DNA from 3 places in the Paenibacillus sp. ISL-20 genome. Region 2 is predicted to be linked to each of the others. Evidence: riboswitches for the same ligand, from Rfam matches in the RefSeq annotation. Region 2 holds a riboswitch; each other region holds the start of a gene.
What was found. A riboswitch is a leader RNA that binds a small molecule or an ion and turns the genes downstream of it on or off. The one in region 2 is predicted to bind cyclic di-GMP.
Positions count from the first base shown of each region.

Region 1 (7,053 bases), on a different contig from region 2:
TATTTGGAACCGTAAATGATGGAGCAGTGCCTACATTAGAATGGATTAGGAGAGGAATACTTCTTGGCAAACGACTCACCAAAATACCAAATGAAAAAGAGTCATATGATCTTGTTAATTGGGTTATTGTTAGTCATTCTATCGAGCTTGCGCATGGTGTGGATGGAATTGTTACCTCATCAAGAGCAGGTGTCCATGACGAATGGGCAATTAGATTTGCGTCATTGGAATGCAGAAGATGGCGGCGTTCTCTTGCTTGATGGGGAATGGGAGTTTTATCCGTCACAATGGTTGCTGGATGGTAGTCGTCGGCAGCGTGCGTCAGCCAAGATCGAGCCAAAGCTGATTTCGGTTCCAGGAGGATGGAATGAAGCTTTACATAGCGAAGAGCCGACCCCATATGGTTATGCATCCTATCTCCTGCGTATTAAAGTAAATCCGAAACAGAACGTTAATTATAGTATTCGTGTACCCAGCGTACGCACTTCATCCGAATTATATGTAAATGGCCGATTGCTTGCTAAATCCGGGCAGGTGGCGAAAACAAAGGAAGAATATACGGCGAAGAACCTGCCTTATTCTACAAGCTTTACGGCAGACGACAACGGTGTCATCGACTTAGTGATTCAGGCGGCAAATTATGTGGACAGTCGGGGCAGCGGCATTGCCAGGTCCATTAAATTCGGTTCAGAAGAAGCCATTGCCAAGGAAATGAAATTTTCCGTTTCCATGCAGACGCTGGGAGCCATTATATTTCTTATGCATTCTGTGTATGCACTTATTTTGTTTTTACTAGGAAATAAAGAGAAGAAGCTGCTTTATTTTTCTTTGTTGACACTATGCGTAACACTTTCCAGCCTATTTAGTAACGATGAGAAGCTGTTTCATCAATTGTTTTATATCGGCAGTGATTGGGATTTTCGGCTATCCAATGCCGCTTTTATGATCGGATGTTATGCTTTGTTGGAGTGTACGAATCATCGTGAACTCCCTTACTGGCGCAGGATATATCCTGTTTATACCGTAATGAATCTGGGGACTGCCGCGGTTACGTTGTTTTTAGCTCCCCATCAGGTGATCATGCTCTTCCCGGTTTATTTCTTATTGGGATCCGTCGCAGCCGTAATCACGATCATAGCCATTTTAAAAAAAGTAATCAAGGATATAAAAAGCCATCTGTTACTGCTCTTTTCTATGCTTGCGCTGGTTCACCATTTTCTGTGGTCTTTATTCTGGCGGGAGAGCGGTTTGAGCGTTGTCCACTATCCGTTTGACCTGATTATATCGATGGGGTGCTTGGCGTCTGTATGGTTTAAGGGTTATTTCAACATGCATGCTAACACCAAGGAGATTGCCGCAACCTTGCAAAGAGTGAATGACCATAAAGATCAATTTTTGGCGAATACGTCTCATGAATTTAAAAATCCGCTCCATAGCATCCTTAACATGTCACAGTCCGTTTTGAACAGGGAAGGACATTTGTTACAGGATCGAAGTGTCAAGGAGCTCGAAACGGTACTCTCTGTAGGACGTCGGCTAACACTTATATTAAATGATTTGATTGATGTGATGAGTCTGCGGGAAGGCAACCCACGTTTACAGAAAAAAGTCATATCGATTCAGCCGATCATAACGGGAGTCATTGATATGCTGCAATTTAACGCGGAAGTGAAGTCTGTCAACATTGTAAATCAGGTTCCTGAGGATTTTCCTCCCGTCATAGCGGATGAGAACCGGCTGATTCAAATTGTTTTCAATTTACTTCATAATGCCGTGAAGTATACGAATGAAGGGGTCATTTCGATTCAGGCTTTGGCAGAGGACGGAAGCGCGTATATTGTTATTGCTGATACCGGGATCGGCATGGATGAGGACATGCTGAAACGCTTATTCCTTCCGTACGAGCAAGCCAGCGCCAGCGAGACGATGATTGAAGGCGGATTTGGGTTGGGCTTAAGTATAAGCAAGCAACTTATTGAACTTCATCGAGGTACGTTAGAGGTGTCCTCTGTTTTAGGAGAAGGCTCGAAGTTTACATTTTCGTTAAAGCTAGCGGATCTGAATGCAGAGGATGAGGGGGAGATTTCCAACTCATTCGACCCAATAACATTACAAGCAAAGTCGACTCAGGAAACAGCCTCAGCCGTTCTGGAAAAAGAGGACATCCCGCCAGTGGCAAAACAAACAACCTTTATTGCAATGAATCGTGATCGTCCGCTCTTATTGATTGTGGATGATGATCCTGTCAATCTGCAAGTGCTCGAAGCCATACTACCGCCTGACGATTATGATGTAACGATGGCTACGAGCGGTAAAGAAGCATTGGCTATGCTGGACACGAAGGAATGGGATCTGGTCATCTCCGATATTATGATGCCGCAGATGTCGGGTTATGAGCTGACAAGAAGAATTCGAGAGCGGTATACACTTACCGAGCTCCCTGTGTTGCTCCTTACCGCAAGAAGCCAGCCGAAAGATATCCAAAGTGGTTTTTTAGCAGGAGCCAACGATTATGTGACAAAGCCAGTGGAAGCATTAGAAATCAGATCGCGGATTGAGGCGCTAACGACGATTAAACAAACGGTTCGGGACCAATTGCGATTAGAGGCTGCATGGCTGCAAGCGCAAATCCAACCTCATTTCTTATTCAATGCATTAAGTGCCGTAACCGCTTTAAGCGACATTAATTTGGATAAGATGCGTCATTTGCTTGATGAGTTCAGCAATTTTTTGCGGTTTAAATTTAGGTTCCAAGATACGGATGGACTTGTTTCGATCCAAGAGGAGTTAAGTCTAGTGCGCTCGTATCTATATATTGAGAAGGTCCGGTTTGAAGAGCGGCTGCAGGTCGTTTGGGAGGTAGATGACTGCGAAGAGTTAGAAGTCCCTTTCCTTTCGATCCAGCCTTTAGTTGAAAATGCGATAAGACATGGCATTATGAAGCGTACTCGCGGAGGGGAAATACATATTCGAATTTCTGTCCATGACACGCATACAGAGATAACGGTTCAAGACAATGGGATCGGAATGGATGAAGTTCAATTGCAGCGGATATTGGAAAGAAAAGCAGACCGTAGCTCGGGAGTCGGCCTGATCAATACGGATCAGCGCTTAAAGAGGCACTTCGGAACAGGACTCCATATCAAAAGCACGTTGGGTAAAGGGACAAAGGTAACTTTTTATGTGCGCAGCGAGACGAAGTACATGTAATTTTATGAAGGGGACTATTTTATCTTGTGCCCTCTTTTTATTAAGCCATTAGTCCCAATTTCAAAAATGGAAAGAGGTTCTTTATATCTGATTGACTTCCATCCCGGAGAATAAATTCAGGTCAAAAAGTGACTCAGTGCTCATTCCGAGTCGACGTGTAAAGGGTTATGTTCAGGCCGTAAGGATTATAGACACAAATAGGAATGAAACGTATAGTAAAATTATACATTTTATCGCTAATTTAATACATCGTACGACAATAGCAAACCCACCGAAAGGTGGTGACGCAAAGCTACAGGGGCTAATGTGTGAAGGATAAACACAAGGCTAGCCAGCTGCCGAATACGACGGAAGCCTCCGTCCATTTTTTCTATTCATGTAAATTTGAGACGAAGGTTTTTTTGTTTTTTAAGGTATGAAAGATTGTTATATACCTGATTTGGTAGCTTTGTCAGTTTCCAATTACAGGGGGAATGCATATTTTTTTAAAATAGAAATGGGTTAAAGATAAGAAGATGGACCTTGCGACTTAATCGATGGTTAACGAGATTTGTGCAATTAACGGAAATAATCCGGAAGCATAAGGGGGAAAAACAGTGACGAAAAGGCTTCATTACATAATAACATGCTTAATGGTAGCGCTGCTGATTTCCAGCGGTATACTACCTTCCATGACCCGTACTGCAGCAGCAGCGGAAGGAGATATGTATTCAAGTCAAGTACTTGCGTATCCCTTTAATGGAAAAAATGAGATTACATTATTCGATAAAATTGGCTTCTATCATCTTCAAGCTATTGGCGGTAGTAACGTATATGGCTATGATGTCTCAAATGATCCCAAAATAAAGGGCAGATACATTGATGCAGATAATGATCCATTAACTTACAGCAGCAGCTCAATGGAATATGTACCTAATGGGGAAGTTCAAACGGCATTCCTTTATATTTCTCCTAATAATATCAAAAGTTCAACAGACACCGAGTTAGGAACCTTTATCCAAGGACCAAAGGGCGGAAGGTTCTTTATGGATCAAAGCATTAATGGTGTATATGATATTACAGACTTTGTTAAAAAAGAAGGCGCCGGACATTACTGGGGGAAAAACTTGGAGCTGAGAAATCCGTTGCAGCTTCCTTGGGGCGCCGATGCTTTAGCCAATTGGGATATCGTATTGGTCGAAAAAAATGAGAATTTACCACCAATGATTACAAAATTAAATTATTATAATGGCATTGTTCCTGCTCCCAATAAAAGCTTCACAGCCACTTTATCCGATCAGCCTATGCTCACAAAGCAAGCGGGTAGTTTAAAGGGGAGTATGGTTGTTGGTGTATACGGTGGAAATCGAACGATCATCAATGACCAATATAAAATGACTGCCTTTAAAGATAACCAAGTCCTTAATGACTCGTATGTGAGTGATAGTACTAGAGAAGAATTTAACTTTTGGAATGGAAGCATCACAAAAAACGGACAAAATGTAAGTACAAGAAATCCGGATCGAACGCCAGCTAACACGGATATATATAACTATGATTTTAACGGTTCACCGTTTTTTCCAGCAGGGTTAGATCGTGTAGATCATACGTTTACCGCAGAACCTATAAATTCTAATAGCACTAGCACCGATGCGTACCTTCCGCATTTTTGGGGAGTAGCATTAGAAGTCATTCCTCCTGAATTAGTCATTAACAAGAGTGTAAAAAACAAAGAAGACAAGCCCTATTATGAAGTCGGTGACACGGTTGTATACTCGATTGTTGCGAAAAATACAGTCGATGGGACCGTAGCGAAGAATGTAACCATCGAAGATGAAATACCTGAAGGATTAGAACTTATCGATGGAACCTTACACGCAAGTCATCAAGCAGTTCCTGAGTATAATAACGGGAAAATTACGGTGAACTTCGGTCATGTATCTGATACTGACGAGCGCAAGGTTACGTTTGAAGCGAAAATTTTAGATAGTCAAGCTGGTAAAACGATTAAGAATGTCGCCAATGTAAAAAGTGGTGGCTTAGATCCAGTAACGGCAGAAACGGACTTCACCGTTAATAAGAATCCATTGTTAGAGTCGGGCAAGACGGTAAGCATTGAGGAAAAGGCACCAGGCAACTTGGACGCGCAGCATGCCGAAGTGGGAGATACGCTGCTGTATACCATTCAGACCCGAAACACGATCACAGATAGCACGGTGAATAATCTCAAAATCTCTGATGTAGTTCCTGCAGAACTGAGATATGTACCGGGTAGTTTAACCGTAGATGGAGTATCTGTTACGGATGCCGAAGGAGACGACAGCGGTTATTATGCATCAAGCCGAGTTGTCGGCGAGTTTGGCAACGTCTCGGATATGAACTGGCATACGGTTCAATTTAAAGCGATCGTAGAACCAGGACAAGCGGGTAAGGATATTATCAATATCGCGACCGCAGACGGCGACAATGTCGATACACCGGACAGGCCGCGAGCAGAAGTGGAAGTATACCCGCGGAATCCGTATATTGAATCGGAGAAATTTGCAGCTAATACGAATGTAACCAAGGCCACGTATGAAGTCGGGGATACCATCTCCTATACGATTCGTGTGAGAGGTGTGGTCAACGATACGTATCTGGAAAATCTGACGATTACCGATACGCTGCCGGCAGGGCTGGAATACGTTCCGGGCAGCTTAAAGGTAGATGGTTTGCCTGTCACCGATGAGAAAGACAACGACGCTGGTTATTCTGTAACTGGGGAAGTATACGGATCATTTGGCGATGTTAAGGATCTGAACTGGCATACGCTGGAGTTCCAGGCTGTGATTCAAGCGGGACAAGGCGGTCAGACAATCCAAAATACGGCGCTAGTGGATGGTGACAATATTGATCAGCCAGGCACACCGACGGAAAAAGTTGTCGTTGAGCCAGAACCGCCGATAGACCCACCAGTAGAACCGCCGGTGGAGCCGCCAGTGGAACCACCAGTAGACCCACCAGTAGACCCAGAACCACCTGTCGATCCACCTGTTAATCCGCCAGTCGATCCTGTCGATCCGGGTAACGGTGGTGGAGGCGGTTCAGGTGAAGTTCCGCGCTCTCCGGTAATTGAATCCGAGAAAGCTGCACAGGATCTAAATGGAGGCAATATTGAAGTCGGAGATACGATCGAGTATACGATTCGAGCCCGCAACACGGTTTCCGGCAGCCAGGTAACCAACATGGTGATCTCGGATGAACTGCCGCAAGAACTGGAGTACGTAACAGGTACATTGAAAGTGAACGGCGTCTCGGTAACGGATAACGCCGACGGTGACAGAGGCGAATACGCGAACGGTAACGTAAAAGGAAGATTTGGAACCGTAACGGATACGGCTTGGCATACGCTGGTGTTCCAGGCGAAGGTTGTCAAGGGAGAGCATAGCGACATCATTAAGAATGTTGGTGTAGTCAATGGAGACAACCTGAATGTCCCAAGTCGCCCGAGTGAAGAGATCACGATTAATGACCCGATTTCTGTCGATCCGGCGCCTGTCTTGGAATCCGGAAAAGAAGTGAAGGACCTTAATGGCGGTACGATTCAAGTCGGGGACGTGATCGAGTATACGATCCGGACGCGCAATACCAGACAGAATGATGTTGTAAGAAATCTGAAGATTTCGGACGAGCTGCCGAATGAGCTGAAATATGTGGCAGGCAGCTTGAAAGTGGACAGCCAATCCGTAACGGATGCCCAGGATGGCGATAAAGGCTCCTATGTCGACGGGAAAGTCAGCGGACAGTTCGGCAACATTACGGATACCGCATGGCATACCATCGTATTCCGGGCTGAAGTGATAGCAGGGCAAACCGGCCAGACGA
Region 1 is NZ_JAGGRD010000077.1:2,530-9,582, forward strand. Features, by position in the region: gene J7E85_RS32870 (hybrid sensor histidine kinase/response regulator) at 91-3,210, shown strand; cyclic di-GMP riboswitch class I at 3,462-3,553, shown strand; gene J7E85_RS32875 (isopeptide-forming domain-containing fimbrial protein) at 3,807-7,053, shown strand, end outside.
Region 1: linked by a shared signal. The riboswitch ahead of J7E85_RS32875 (isopeptide-forming domain-containing fimbrial protein) and the one ahead of J7E85_RS17365 (transglutaminase-like domain-containing protein) in region 2 are both predicted to bind cyclic di-GMP.

Region 2 (7,053 bases):
TTAATCGTTACGTCCCATGTCGCTTGCTCGATCTTATACCCCTCTGGAGCTGACAGCTCCTCCAAAATGTACTCGTCGTACAGCAGCTTCGTAAAGAGGATTTTGCCTTCCTCATCCGTGGTTTTTACGATCGGCGTTCGTTTGCCTGCCTTGTCGTAAAGCGCAAACTTTGCTCCCGTCAGTGGCTTCGTCTGATCGTCCTGATCCACCTTCGTTACTTCCAGGCTGCCCGTTACGCCACCTCCCGAACCTGAGCCGGAGGAAGTACGGACAATAACCTCTTCCGTCGTTTCCCGAATCTCAGTCTTCAGCTGATCTCCTTCGAGAGCCACCTTATTTTGTACAGCCTCTTTATCTTCAGCGATAATGAACGACTGATATTCCAAAATATAGGCCGTTGAGATGTCATCCTCAAACTTTAATTCGAATGTCTCCTGATCTCCGTCAAGCCTATTGATGGTTAAGGTGTAATCCTTCCCTTTTGTCAGCCCTTGAGCTTTTTCCGCTTTACCGTTTGCATTAATCTTGGTAGCGTACAAGTGGAAGGAATCCTCGATCAAGATTTGGTTCGCACTTGGATAGTCGATCATTCTGGCGTTGGAAATATGCGACTGACCTTCATTGATTCGAATCACCCAGTCGATTTTGTTTCCGTTTTGGGCGCCACTTTTCTTCACATATTCGCCGCCGTGAGGAATCGTTACGCTGGCGTTCCATGTTGCCTTTTTAGCGCTGCCATCCAGCAGTTCCGCGGTATTATCGATTTTATTGACAATCAATGTGCCTTCCAGCGATGTTTTGAATTCAATCCAGTATGCGGATGAGATCGGGCTGGTAAAACGAATGGACAGCTGGTTTCCGTTAGCTTCTGATGGTTCCGTCACTACATATTGTTCAGCTGGAACTAGCGAGCCCTTCTGAACGCCATTCCGTCCCCCGGTAAGCTTCATCTCGTATACCTTGACTGAATCCGGCACAAGCTTCTGCTCCTGCTTCAGAACATCGGTTACGATCGCTTCTTTAAGCGAATCGAGATTATAATTCATCTTGATGTTCCACGTAATTTCTTTGCTGACAGGATTATAGCTGCCGTCTTTGCCGCCGTTATTTTTCGTATAATCGTCAGCGGAGAAGCTCGCATCTCGCTCAATCGGTCCTTTGGTCTTGCCTTCCTCGATCCATGTCATCGAAGCTCTGTTCAAAAAGTCCCGTTTGCGATCCTTCAGCCAGCTGATGTTAAACTTCGTTTCATATTCAATCGTATAGGTGGTGTCAATCTTAGAGAATTCGATTACAAAGCCTTCGCGTACATTATCGTACTTCACCGTGTATTCGCTCTCTGGAACGACTTTCCCGTCCGCTTTTACGGTCACTGAATCCGGAACGAATTCGAGTCCGTCTTGCGGGAACGTATCCGTGATGACTACCTTCTCCATGCTGTATTTGGTGCCGTCCGGCTTTTTATCACCATTGACCGTGATCTTCCACTTTGCCTTTTTGTTGGCGAAATCGATGTTCGAGGTTCCTTTGACCAGAGCACGGCTTCCATAGCCCGGAGCAGTTACTTCCTTGGACGCTTCACCCGATACGACTTTGTTCTTGACCTCCTGCCCTTCGGAGCTCAAGCGATCGACCGGCATCGTCTGGTAAACGATCGTATAAGGCGAATCGATATCCTGCTTGAATTGAAGCTCGAATCCGTTCATACCTTTCGCTTCAGCTTTATATTCATCCTCTGAAACCAGGTCTTGGGCATTGGCCGAATTCCCGTTATACACCTTCAGCGAATCGGCTATCCAGGTATGATTCTCACTAAATTCATCCGTAATAATAGCTTGAGCACTCGGAATCTTCTTCTCGTTGAAATTGTATTTCACCGTCCAAGTGATGATTCCGGTATCCTTATCCTGGCGATACGATTTATTCAAGAATTGGCCGCGATCTACCGTTACGGTAGCCGTCGATTGGGCATTTTCCATCCCGTCGCCAGACAGGACAGCGGTGTTCTCAAACCGGGACTGTTGACCGATAAGCTTCGTCGAGAAACGAATTTCGTAGGCTTTGCTGATCGTCTCATCCTGGAATGCAAGCTCCAGTTTGCCGCCGCCCGTTTGGACGGTATACTTGCCAGCATCCAGCTGATCACCAAGAACTGCTGAGCCGTCACCGTTAACCTGCAGGTTGTGAACCTCTACGGAATCCGCGATGAGCTCCAAGCCTTCAGGCATTTCATCGGTGATGACCGCGTGCTTGATTTTGTCCAGAGATTTGTTGATCTGGACCGTCCAATCGATCCGGTCTTTGCCAATCGCTTTCCCTTGCTTCTCGATCAGCTTTCCGCCTTGCGGCTTTAGGTTCACGATGATGGTCTGAACCCCACCCTTTATCGGAATAGCAATAATGATTTCTGTGCTTCCTTTAAGGACTTCCTTCTTAAACTCTGTGCGAATTTCCAGCTTGCCGCTGATGTTGGAATGGTTCTCCACGTAATCGTTGAAGGTCATCACAACTTTCCCGTTCCGATCAACCGTAAATCGGCCAACTTCGCCTTGACCGGTAAGGAGTGGTGCATCAATATCCGTAAAAATCTCAAACTGCGTCGGCAGCTCGAATGTGTATGTATCCCCATTCTTGTAGCCGTGCCCGTTCGGAAGCTCCCATTCGTAGCTGAGATTAACGGCTGCGCCGATGTCCAGGCTGCTGTCCGGATTATATACCGCATCAACCACGGTACCGTTCATATCGGTTAATACGACTTTGGTTAGTATCCCCTCCATGTCGGCTACTGGTGCTGGCGTGTTATATACGTCATCCGTCACTGTTTTTTGTTCACTAACTTCTAATTCTTGCACGCCAGTCTCTAATTCCTGCATAGTAACTGCTGATTCCTGCTCGCTACCCGCCGCATTCGCTGTCAAAGCGAATGTGCCCAATAGTGTTTGAAACAGAAGCAGCAGCGCCACAACGATTCCACTTACTTTTTTCTTCATAATCTCTCCCTCAATCTCAGCATTACCCTCGTAATATTCGGTTCCGATCTTACTTTCCGTGCGTTAATTCGTCCCATGCTTCTATCAAAATGCATGCCGATAATGGACTTCCCGAGCCATCATCTCCAAGACCTGTTATGGGCGCACGATTCATTGGTGTCTGTATTTCCCTTCAGAACCCAGCGGGCTTCCTGCATTATATCGGCCAAAACTCTACATTTTCTATACAACCGAAATAAGCCTTGGACTTATTCGTCCAAAGCTTAGTTTTATTGCACATTTATTAGTAGTATTTGGATGCAGAATAGCTGGAAGCATCTTTAATCATTTTGTACTCGGTCCCTTTGCTTTTCCAGCTCGCATCGACGGTTGTGTCAATGGTTACCCACTGCCCATTCAAATATACTTCATTCCAGGCGTGGTACACATCGACGTATTCCGAGGTTCCCATGACAAGCTTTGCCGGAATATCGAGGCTTCGGAGCATGGAAGCGAACAGGGAGGCGTAATCATAACACATCCCTTTCTGTCCAGCGATCGTGCGGTTGATATCGGGAAGGTAATCCGTCAGCTTGCTGGATGCAAGAGCATTGTCGTACCGGACCGTCCCGACGATATATTCGTAGACAGCCTGTACTTTTTCCTTGTCGGAGTGAGCCGAACGGGTTAGCTTTTTCGCAAGCTGAGCAGCCTTGTCCTCTTCGCTCCAATCGATATTTTGTACAGAATTCAAAAACACTTTGCTGCCGTTTGTCAGTTGAAGCTTAACTGCCGCTTCCTGAACGATCTTGTATTTGCTGCCGCTAACTTGTTCCAGCACGGAAATCGTGTAATCTCCGTTGCCCATCTGCAGTGGAAAAACTTCCTGCTGCTTGGCTGGCGAAAGCCCATATGTATATTGGTCCTGACCTTTTCCGATCATGAGCTTTGTCTTGGTGCCTGCTTTCACGTCATATTGAATGACGATTGCCCCACGATCCAGTTCCTCCAAGCCCAGCCAATCTTCAGATGGTGCAGCTTGTACAACCGGAGCCCATATCAATAACGCAAAAAGTCCTACAATCGCGAACACTGCGTTGCGCATGCTAACTCCCCTTCGGTGGCCAGGCTGCCATTTGACATTTCGTCAAGAAGGCCCTGTAGCTTTGCGTCCTAGTCTTTCGACAAGTTTGCCATTATCGTATTAGAGTTCCACAGGATTCAATGGATGTTTGTCCAAAAAAACAAAAAAAGCGTTTTCATTCGGTAGCTGGCTGTCATTGACGTTTCGTCAAGAAGACCCTGTAGCTTTGCGTCCTTGCCTTTCGACAAGTTTGCCGTTATCGTGAGTAGCTTTTGTGAATACATCATATCAAATATCTCAATTTCCATCAATAAAAATCTTTCGAATCTAACGTTTGTTGACTATAGTATCAAGTTTGTTATCTGGAAGCGACGAATCTTCCTCTTATACAATGAAACTACCAGGTGCACGACAAGCGAGATAACACCGTAAGGAGTGACAGACATGAGCTCTACAGCCCAATCAAAAGTTAAACGAAAGCGCTTACGAATACGTTGGCACAAGCAGGATACGGAACTTACCCTCTTGGCGCTGCCGACCACGATTTGGTACCTCCTGTTTAGTTTCTTACCGATGTTTGGGATCATTATCGCCTTCAAAAATTTCAAGATAAGCGGCGGCTTTTTGAGCAATGTGTTTAACAGTCCATGGGTAGGCCTCAAAAACTTCGAATTCTTGTTCAAATCGAATGACGCTTGGATCATTATTCGCAACACCATTGGCTACAACATTGTGTTTATCGTGCTAGGAATCGTTCTGCCCGTGCTATTCGCGATTATGATCGGACTCCTCCACAGCCGCAAAGCGAGCAAGGTCTATCAGACGATGATGTTCCTCCCCTATTTCCTATCCTGGGTGGTCGTATCTGCGGTAGGCTGGGCATTCTTAAGTTTCGATAAAGGGATTGTCAATCAAATGCTCGTCAATATGGGCAGCGATCCTATTAACTGGTATATGGAGCCGAAATATTGGCCATTGTTCTTGATTCTCTTGAATGTCTGGAAGGGCCTGGGCTATGGTATGGTCATTTATTTGGCAACTATCACAAGCATTGACAGCACCTATTATGAAGCAGCTGTTATTGATGGCGCTTCGATTTGGCAGCAGACGAGATTTATTACACTGCCCATGCTCAAGCTGGTGATCGTCATGATGTTCATACTGGCCGTCGGGCGGATATTTTACACTGATTTCGGCTTGTTCTATCAGGTCACGCGAGATTCCAATTCGCTGTTCAACGTGGCAACCACCATCGATGTCATGGTGTATAAGCAACTGAAAACCGCCACCGTAGGGATGGCATCCGCAGCCGCATTCGTACAGTCTGTTCTGGGATGCGCAACGATTCTGATCGCTAACTGGATTGTTCGCAGAATCGATCCGGATAGCGCGATGATGTAAGGAGGCAAGACGATGACACCGAAAACCACTTACGAGACAGGCCTTGAGAAGTTTAACCGTACAAACAAAGCCGTCAACCTGTTCTTCAACCTGATATTTATCATCTTGGCTCTGCTCTGCGTCATACCTGTAGTTGTTGTTCTGTCCATTTCCTTCTCCAGTGAGGAGTCCATCCGTGAGACCGGATATCACCTACTTCCGGTTGCTTTATCGGCTGAGGCTTACGTCTATATCGTCAAGCAGGGAACGATGATTCTGCGATCGCTCGGCGTGTCCGCCCTCGTTACCGTGGTTGGTACCGTGCTCGGCGTATTGCTTACCGCCTCCATGGGTTATGTGCTCTCTCGCCCAAACTACAAGCTGAGGGGCTTTCTGACCTGGGTGGTATTCATCCCCATGGTATTCAATGGCGGCTTGGTGTCCAGCTACTTCATTAATACCAATTTATTAGGACTTAAGGATAGCATCTGGGCACTAATACTGCCGCTAGCCGTTTCATCGTTCAACGTAATTATATGTAAAACCTTCTTCAAGAGCACGATTCCCGATGGACTGATCGAATCTGCCGAAATCGATGGCGCGAGCCAGCTGCGAATCTTCTTCTCCATCATCCTGCCGATCTCGCTGCCGGTCATCGCAACCATTGGACTGTTTCTCTGCTTTGCTTACTGGAATGACTGGTTCCAATCGATGCTCTATATCGACAACCAGAATCTGTATTCCCTGCAAGCACTGCTCAACAGCTTAATGAGTAATGTAGACGCACTCGCGAAGAATGCAGCAAGTATGGGCGTGAGTTACGCCATGCTCGTTGCAACGATGCCGAAGGAATCAGCCCGTATGGCTGTCGCCATTCTCATCGTGCTGCCGGTAGCATTCGCCTACCCTTTCTTCCAGAAGTATTTTATTTCCGGATTGACGGTCGGCGCCGTGAAAGGCTAAAGACGAAATAAGCCAAGAAAAAACCTTGGTTTATGATAGATCACACTGTACAACTCTTAAGCGATTTAACTTCAATAAGGGGGAATTTGGAATGAAGAGAGCTTTTAAGTTCATCTCTACACTGTGCGTACTGGCACTCATGTTGACCGTTTTAGCAGCCTGCGGCGGCTCGAAGTCTCCAGCTGCGACGGATGGATCTAAAGCGACAACAGACACACCGAAGGACAACACCGAAACAAGTAAGGATATTCCGACATTGACCTGGTGGACCATCGGGGGCCAAGTGCCGAACAATTTCAGCAAAGCGGTTGATGCCATGAATGCCTATACGGCCGAGAAGATTGGCGTGAAGGTTGACATCAAGGTAGCCAGCTGGGGCGAATGGGATACCAAAATGAACACCATCGTGAATACCGGCGAACCCTTTGACATCATGTTCACGAACAGCGGTAAATACAGCAAGCAAGTAGCTATGGGCGCATTTGCCGATATTACGGATCTGGTTCAGAGCGAAACGCCCGACTTGTACAAACTGATTCCCGAAAAAGTATGGGAAGGCACAAAAATCGGCGGCAAATATTATTCCGTTCCGACGTACAAAGATTCAGCGCTAACGCAGTACTGGGTATTCGATGATAAGTATGTGCAAAAGTACGG
Region 2 is NZ_JAGGRD010000027.1:10,905-17,957, reverse strand. Features, by position in the region: gene J7E85_RS17370 (collagen binding domain-containing protein) at 1-2,990, opposite strand, end outside; gene J7E85_RS17365 (transglutaminase-like domain-containing protein) at 3,274-4,074, opposite strand; cyclic di-GMP riboswitch class I at 4,086-4,174, opposite strand; cyclic di-GMP riboswitch class I at 4,232-4,318, opposite strand; gene J7E85_RS17360 (ABC transporter permease) at 4,498-5,454, shown strand; gene J7E85_RS17355 (carbohydrate ABC transporter permease) at 5,467-6,396, shown strand; gene J7E85_RS17350 (ABC transporter substrate-binding protein) at 6,488-7,053, shown strand, end outside.

Region 3 (7,053 bases), on a different contig from region 2:
GGCAGCCAAAGGTCAAAACAAAGTATCTGGTGACAAGATGTCTAGTCTTGCCTCTAAAGTACTGCAAAGCCCTAAGTACAGTAATACCACTAAGTCCTTAGCTGCATCTGTCCTGTCACAGTCCAAAAAGGGTAAGAACTAATTGGCGAAGCTTACGATTTCTTAAACAAGATACGATCATTCCCTATGAATGGAGTGGACATGAGACATCATGTATGTCCTCTTATAGGAGCCGCTAACTATATGAGGTTAGTGGTTTTTGTTTTAAGAAATGCACAGTATGATCTCCGTAAATAAATTGACAGTTGGCGGTGACAAACAACCGTTAGACAGGGGGAGATTGCATTAGATGCGGTAAATAAAAAAACAAGCGTAAGTGGTGGCACACTCCGCTTGTTTTCGGCAATCCAATGGTGAGAAGTAGCATTCTCACCTAAAAAGAAGGTATCGGTGTAGTGCGAGCTACACACTACATATGTATAACTGAGGAACCTATACTTATATGTATACGTCATTCGCGACGGATATCCTTCTTATTTTCAAAAATATTGAAAGAAGGATGAACTTGTTATGACAATTGAACTGGAATCAAAAGTATCTTCTTTATTAGAGGGTATCGCATCGCGACTGGGTGATTGAGCCAGGAGTAAGACGTGAAATGGATTATAAGGTTGTAGGGGCAAAACAGAAAGAAAACTGGATTAGATTGGAACTGAATTCGACTGACGGAAGTCATATAACGACATTCATTTTCAAAGACAGTTCACGAAAGTCATTTACTGAAGTTTTAGATATGCGGGATTATCAAATTAAAGGGGATTCGGAAGCTGATAAGCAACTTGACAATGTACTGGAATTGCTAGAGGATGATTCCGTATTTAAAATGGATTGGAAATTCATTGATAATCATAAATCACCGCCTAAATAAAATTTATTCCTTTACCTTAAAAGGTCTTTAAACGATTGTGTTGCCTCAGCTTTGAATTTACTTTCTTGTAGTTAATGTTTGTTCAAGGTTGGCTTAATACAGAACGGAGGGACTACATGGATAAAAAGGACTCGGAAATTATGGTCAGGCTTGCAAAGAAAGGGAAACATATCTCAAAAATTTGGGCTGAGGATTTCCCGGTATATGATTATTGGGACATTTATTTTGAAGTCTACGGCAGGAGAACGGAGTTCGGTCGGAGTTAAAAGAATGATAACATCAAGGTTGAACAAGCTTACTGAAGCTGATGACAAGCCGGATCGTATCAATATTATCGAGGAATTAAATGAACTTGTATACCATTTATATAGTCGATATAAGTCCAGTCAACAGAGGGCCATTATTAATCAATAGAGCTATCAAGCCCCTTCTGTACATAGCAGAAGGGGCTTGATTTTGGCCTAAAACAGGCCTCCATAAATACCTGTACCGTACCATAAGTGACGGCGAAAACATCAATAATTTAGGTAACAGCATTCACCAGCTCCATTAAGGGTTGGTGATTTTTTATTTGCATGAAATATTGAAGATGCCTTTTGTAACAAAAATGAATTATAGAGATATGACTTCTAGCAGTTAGATTGCAGGCATGCGTGCGTATTAATCAATAGGACTAGAGATGGATGGGAATTCTTGCGCGGATTGATCTACCGAGAGATAGAAGTATTCAATCAATAATCGTATAGGCATTAAGACCTAATCGATGAGTTTGAATAGATCCGTTAAGTTGGGCCGTATCCATTGTGTTCCCCAGGGATTTGAAGGGTTATTACTTCGATGCCTCCAGTAGTATTTATATGGGTGCTGCTGATTTTAGTCATAAATATCCCGATTCGACAAATAGATACAAAATACTACAAAGATGAGTCTGTAGAGCCTAACTTATAAACCTTTTATAATATACTTTTAGTTTAATATTTAAATTCTTCAAATGGATACAAGCTCGTACGACAAGGCAAACCTATTGAAAAATGGGGACGCAAAGCTAAAGGGGCTAACGGATTTGCTGAACATGCAAATGCTATTGCCAGCCAGCTGCCGAATACGACGGAAGAGCCTCCGTCTATTAGCGTATGCCCGCTTTTGGATGGAGGTTTTTTTGTGATCTTAAAAAGAGGAGGGCTGTTTTTTACCGTGAGGGTGTCCGTCTGTTTTGAATGGCGAGACGTCCGCATAACAAATTGGATTTGATAGTTATCGGCGATTACAATGCCAAGATGCCCTGTATTTGGACATGGTGGAATGGCAGAACCGCAGAACCGCAGAACCGCAGATCATTTTGCTTCGATGTAGCTCAACAGAAAGAATTTGCCTTTCGTCAGGAGGAAAGAACAAAAGATGAAATTAAAAAATCAAAGAAGGTTATCTCTTCTAATGACAATCGTTGTGGTATTGACGATGTTACCTTTTTATCCGTTAGAAGCAAGAGCAGCAACCACACCAACACTTAATCTTGGTAATCCTGTTAGTGTAACCGAAGCAACTTATCAACTGCCCAATGCCGCATTTGAAAGCACAGGCGTCATAAATGGTGCGGGCGGATACTTTACTGTGACTGTAAATAGCGGCTCCATTGCCGTTGGGACTGTTGCAAGCGGAATTACCGAGTTGACTGATGGTATCAAAATTAGTGGTATTGTTACTGACCAGTCTACACCTACCAATAGAGTGTTCAATTTTTCAAGTAATACGACGTACGAAGACATTCAAGCTGTTATTCGAAATATGAAGTTTACACAAGATCCTGGGAAAACGCAGAGTGTTACCGTAAATGTAACGCCAGGAGCGCCGTTGACCGATGGAAAAACCTCGGTACGTATCTACGATGGACGCTATTTTGTATATGTGGCCAGACAGAGCACTATGCAATTCAAAGATGCTGTGACGACTGCAACGAATAATAGTGGACATCTTGTAGAGCCGACTGAAGGTAATCCTGAAGAAATGTTTGCGATTGCCAATATGTTTAAGGAATTTAAGAGCCCTTTTCGAGATAGCTGGAACCTTTTAAGTTTTATAGGGGCTACTAAATCTACAGAACGAACTAATTGGAGCACTATTCCTTTCAATTCTAACTGGACAAAGTATGTATCAAACGGTCAGCCTACAAATCTGGAGAACACAAAGGAATATGTTGCAAATGGAAATCTAATTCATCTTACGCTATTACTAGACACCACGAATAACAAAGTAGGTTACTTAGCCGTAGACAATACACACGGTGGTACCAGCAATTTTAAGGATCCGGGAGTTATTGTCGAATATAATCCCGGTGTCATTAGTAACATCATCACTACTACACAAGATATCCAACTCCCAGTGATGGGCGGCAGTGTAACGATCGACGGTACAGCCAAGGTGGGCGAGACGTTGACCGCGAACGTAACGGGAATCACATATACCCCGAATACGACAGACAATGTGCCGACCTTCCAGTGGTACCGTAATGGCGTTGCTATACCGAATGCAACCGGCTTAAGTTATACGCTAACGGCTGACGATGTTGGGGCGGCCATTACCGTAAGGATCACCGCCGATGGCATACATGCGTCAGGCAGCGTGACGAGCAAGGCGGTGGTTACGGATATCGATAAAACGCAACTGCAAGCTACGGTCGATAAGATAACAGGTGAGAACTTGCAGCCAGCGGACTATACTCCGTTAAGTTGGCAGGCACTGCAGGATGCATTGACAGAGGCTGATCGCATTCTGCAAGATCCGAATGCCACGCAGATAGAGATCGACCAGGCGAATGAGAACTTGAAGAATGCCTACGAAAATCTCGTAACCATTGACGCTATTCTGGACAAGCTTGACCTCCGAGTTGCCAATTCGACTAATCACGAGGAGATTGAGCTATCTCCGCCATTTAACGGTAATAAGTATCTAAATTACAAGGCTTCCGTAACGGATGATGTTTACAGCGTTGCTGTTGCCCTTGAACTGCTGAATTCCGGAAGCACGGCCAAATTGAGCTTTAATGGCAGCGAAGTTCCCGATCCTTCCGATTGGAATGACCTGCAACTTCATGCAGGCCTTAATGTCATTCAAGTGGAAGTGACGATCGGAAACAGAACGAATATCTATACCGTTGAGATTGTAAAAACCGATAAAACGGCACTTCAATCGAAAGTAGACAAGATCGGAACACTAAATTCGACCGACTATACTCAAGAGAGCTGGGACAAGCTTCAGGAGGCTCTGAAAGAAGCTAACAACGTACTGAATGATCCGAAAGCAACCCAAGAAGAAGTGAATAAAGCCCTTGAAGCATTAGAGAAAGCCCAGGAAGGACTGGTCCCAGCGGAGGCTCCTGGAAACAATGGCGGCGGAGAAACAACGTCACCGGGTACCGGTTCAGGGACTAACTCTGGAACGGTTTCGACTCCAAACACGAATTCCTCCGGCGTTACCACTACGGTAAACGGTAAAGATTCTTCATTCGCGACCAGCACCACCAAAACGGACGGAGAAGGAAACCATACGACGGTACAAGTCGATTCGGGCAAGCTGTCCAATATTCTGGCTCAGGGTGATGGACAAAAACTTGCCATTCGCGTTCCTGTCGGTGGAGACACCAAGGTACAGGGCTTGACGGCAGCTGATATTAAGAAGCTGGCTGATACCGGCTCGACGCTGGAAATCGAAGATTTGCTGGCAATCTACCCAGTTCCCGGCAAGCAGTTGGATCTGGACGCGATCGCAAAGCAGTCGAACAATGCAAAACTTGAAGATATTGCAGTAAGAATCAACATCAAACGCTCCCCTCAAGATTTGACGGACGGCGCCCGCAAGAAGGCGGCAGCCGAAGGTTACGAACTGCTGGTTACTCCAGTGGACCTCGACCTGACCTTCACGCATGGCGACAAAACGGTGCGTTCCGGGGAGTTGAACGGATATGCGCCGAAATACATCGCGCTTCCGGAAGGCATTGATCCGAACCGCATCACGACAGGTGTAATCGTCAATCCGGACGGCAGCGTATTCCATGTTCCGACGGTCGTAACGAAGATCGATAATCGGTACTTTGCACTTATCAATGATCTACGCAGTAGCGGCACCTATTCGGTCATCTGGAATCCACAGGATTTCGACGATGTGCAGTATCATTGGGGCAGAGCGGATGTGAACAATATTGCCGCAAGACTCGATCTTGAAGGAACCGGCAACAACACGTTCTCGCCGAACAAGAATGTAACGCGAGCTGAATTCGCCGAAATCGTGGTTCTCGGTCTCGGGTTAATGCGCCAAGACGCAATGCAAAACATCTTCCCGGACGTACCGGCTTCCGCATGGTATCGGAATGCCGTTGCGCTTGCTGATGAATATGATATCGTTCGCGGTTATGCGGACGGCAGCTTCAAAGGCGGCCAGCAAATAACGAGAGAGCAAGGATTTGCGATGATTGCCCGCGCGCACCGCATGATTGATACAACAGTTTCACTTAGCGAAGGACAGGCGGCAACTGTACTGTCCCGATACAAAGATGCGGCTGACGTAGCAGCTTGGGCAAGAGCGGATGTTGCGCAATTGATCACTGCGGGAATTATTCAAGGCAACGGGCCTGAGCTTCTAAGTCCGAAAAAGCAAATGACCCGTGTCGAAGTAACCGCACTGATCGCAAGAATGCTGAAAGAGACAAACCTGATCGACAAGTAATGAAGCAACACGAACAACCATTGATGGCGCGGAGTCGTCAATGGTTGTTTTTTCATTTATTTTTGATTATCCATATTTGGACCTTCGGGTGGTTCACGAGTAGTTAGCGAGAGGTGCGAAGGATGGTTACTTCCCACAATGCAGGAGCTGCTTACGCATGCTCCTTTCGCATTTTTCGCCGATAGAGCCGTTAAGCTGAACCTTATCATAAGTGACGGCGAAAAATAGGGGGTGCCTGGCACTTCCTTTTTGCTGATATTGTTCTCTCATTAAAAGAAATCTTCGCGTTTTTTCAATAAGGTGAACGAATGAAATGCTTATTTTCGGAGCGAGGCATTATATCGGTGAGTGTATACAAACCATGTAATGCTTGCTGTTAATAATGCCGACGAAATCAAAGCTGTAAGAACACTATATGTTTGCCAAATAAGTATCGTTGACCAATCTAATGCACAGCACATTATACACTGGACAATCGTAGCAATCAGCAAAATAGCTGTTACGATTATTCGTTTTTTTGTCATTGGCTGCCGCTCATTCGTTTTCCTTCTGCGTAATCCTAAGAGAAAGAACAGAACAGCCAATAGGCAAAGAATAATTGTGGTAGACGACAAAATGATGTCCAAAAGCTGTGTGCCGCTTATTCTATATGACTGCGTCAGATTGCCGTCTAATATATCTTTAACTTTTAGTACCATGCTTCTATTGATATTTGCGCCGTTGGTCAGTAAGCAGATGGCTGTTCGTTCATTTGGCAGTATGGCCACTTCGGTTCCGAAATTGGGATTGCCCCCTGGGTGCTCTATAATCGTTTGGTTGGCGTTTACCGACCAGCCCGCCGCATAATACATTTCGTTGACAGCCGGAACAGACATATCACCCTGATGTGATTTTTCGATAACCGTGTGGAATATTTCGGGTATGTCCTGCACAATACCCATCTGTATGCCCATCCAACGCGCCATATCTTTTGTACAAGAAATGATGTAGCCTGCGGGTTTATTCCCGGAATAATCCGGCGCGTTATATGGAGTTGTCATAAAAAAGGAAGAACGGTAGCCCTGTGCCAACTGTCCGGTGGCTTGAGCATCTTCTTTATAAACATACGTCTGGTGAAGACCCAACGGCTGAAATATCTGTTCCCTCATAAAGTCTTCATAGCTTTGTCCCGCCACAATCTCAATAACCAGACCTAATACGTCATAATTAACAGTTCCGTAATTATACTGCTCACCAGGATAGAACGACAATTCAGAATCTACGAGCATTTCTACGGTTTTTTGCAACATATCCGGCGTATTGCCTTGTGGAATGTTTTGACTGTGACTGCCATTTGTTAAGCCGCTAGTATGGTGTAAAAAGTTATTGAGCGTAATACTTTGCATATCAACGTGTTTCCCCTGATA
Region 3 is NZ_JAGGRD010000013.1:7,658-14,710, forward strand. Features, by position in the region: gene J7E85_RS08470 (hypothetical protein) at 659-928, shown strand; gene J7E85_RS08475 (hypothetical protein) at 1,045-1,194, shown strand; cyclic di-GMP riboswitch class I at 1,933-2,031, shown strand; gene J7E85_RS08480 (S-layer homology domain-containing protein) at 2,327-5,647, shown strand; gene J7E85_RS08485 (serine hydrolase domain-containing protein) at 5,965-7,053, opposite strand, start outside.
Region 3: linked by a shared signal. The riboswitch ahead of J7E85_RS08480 (S-layer homology domain-containing protein) and the one ahead of J7E85_RS17365 (transglutaminase-like domain-containing protein) in region 2 are both predicted to bind cyclic di-GMP.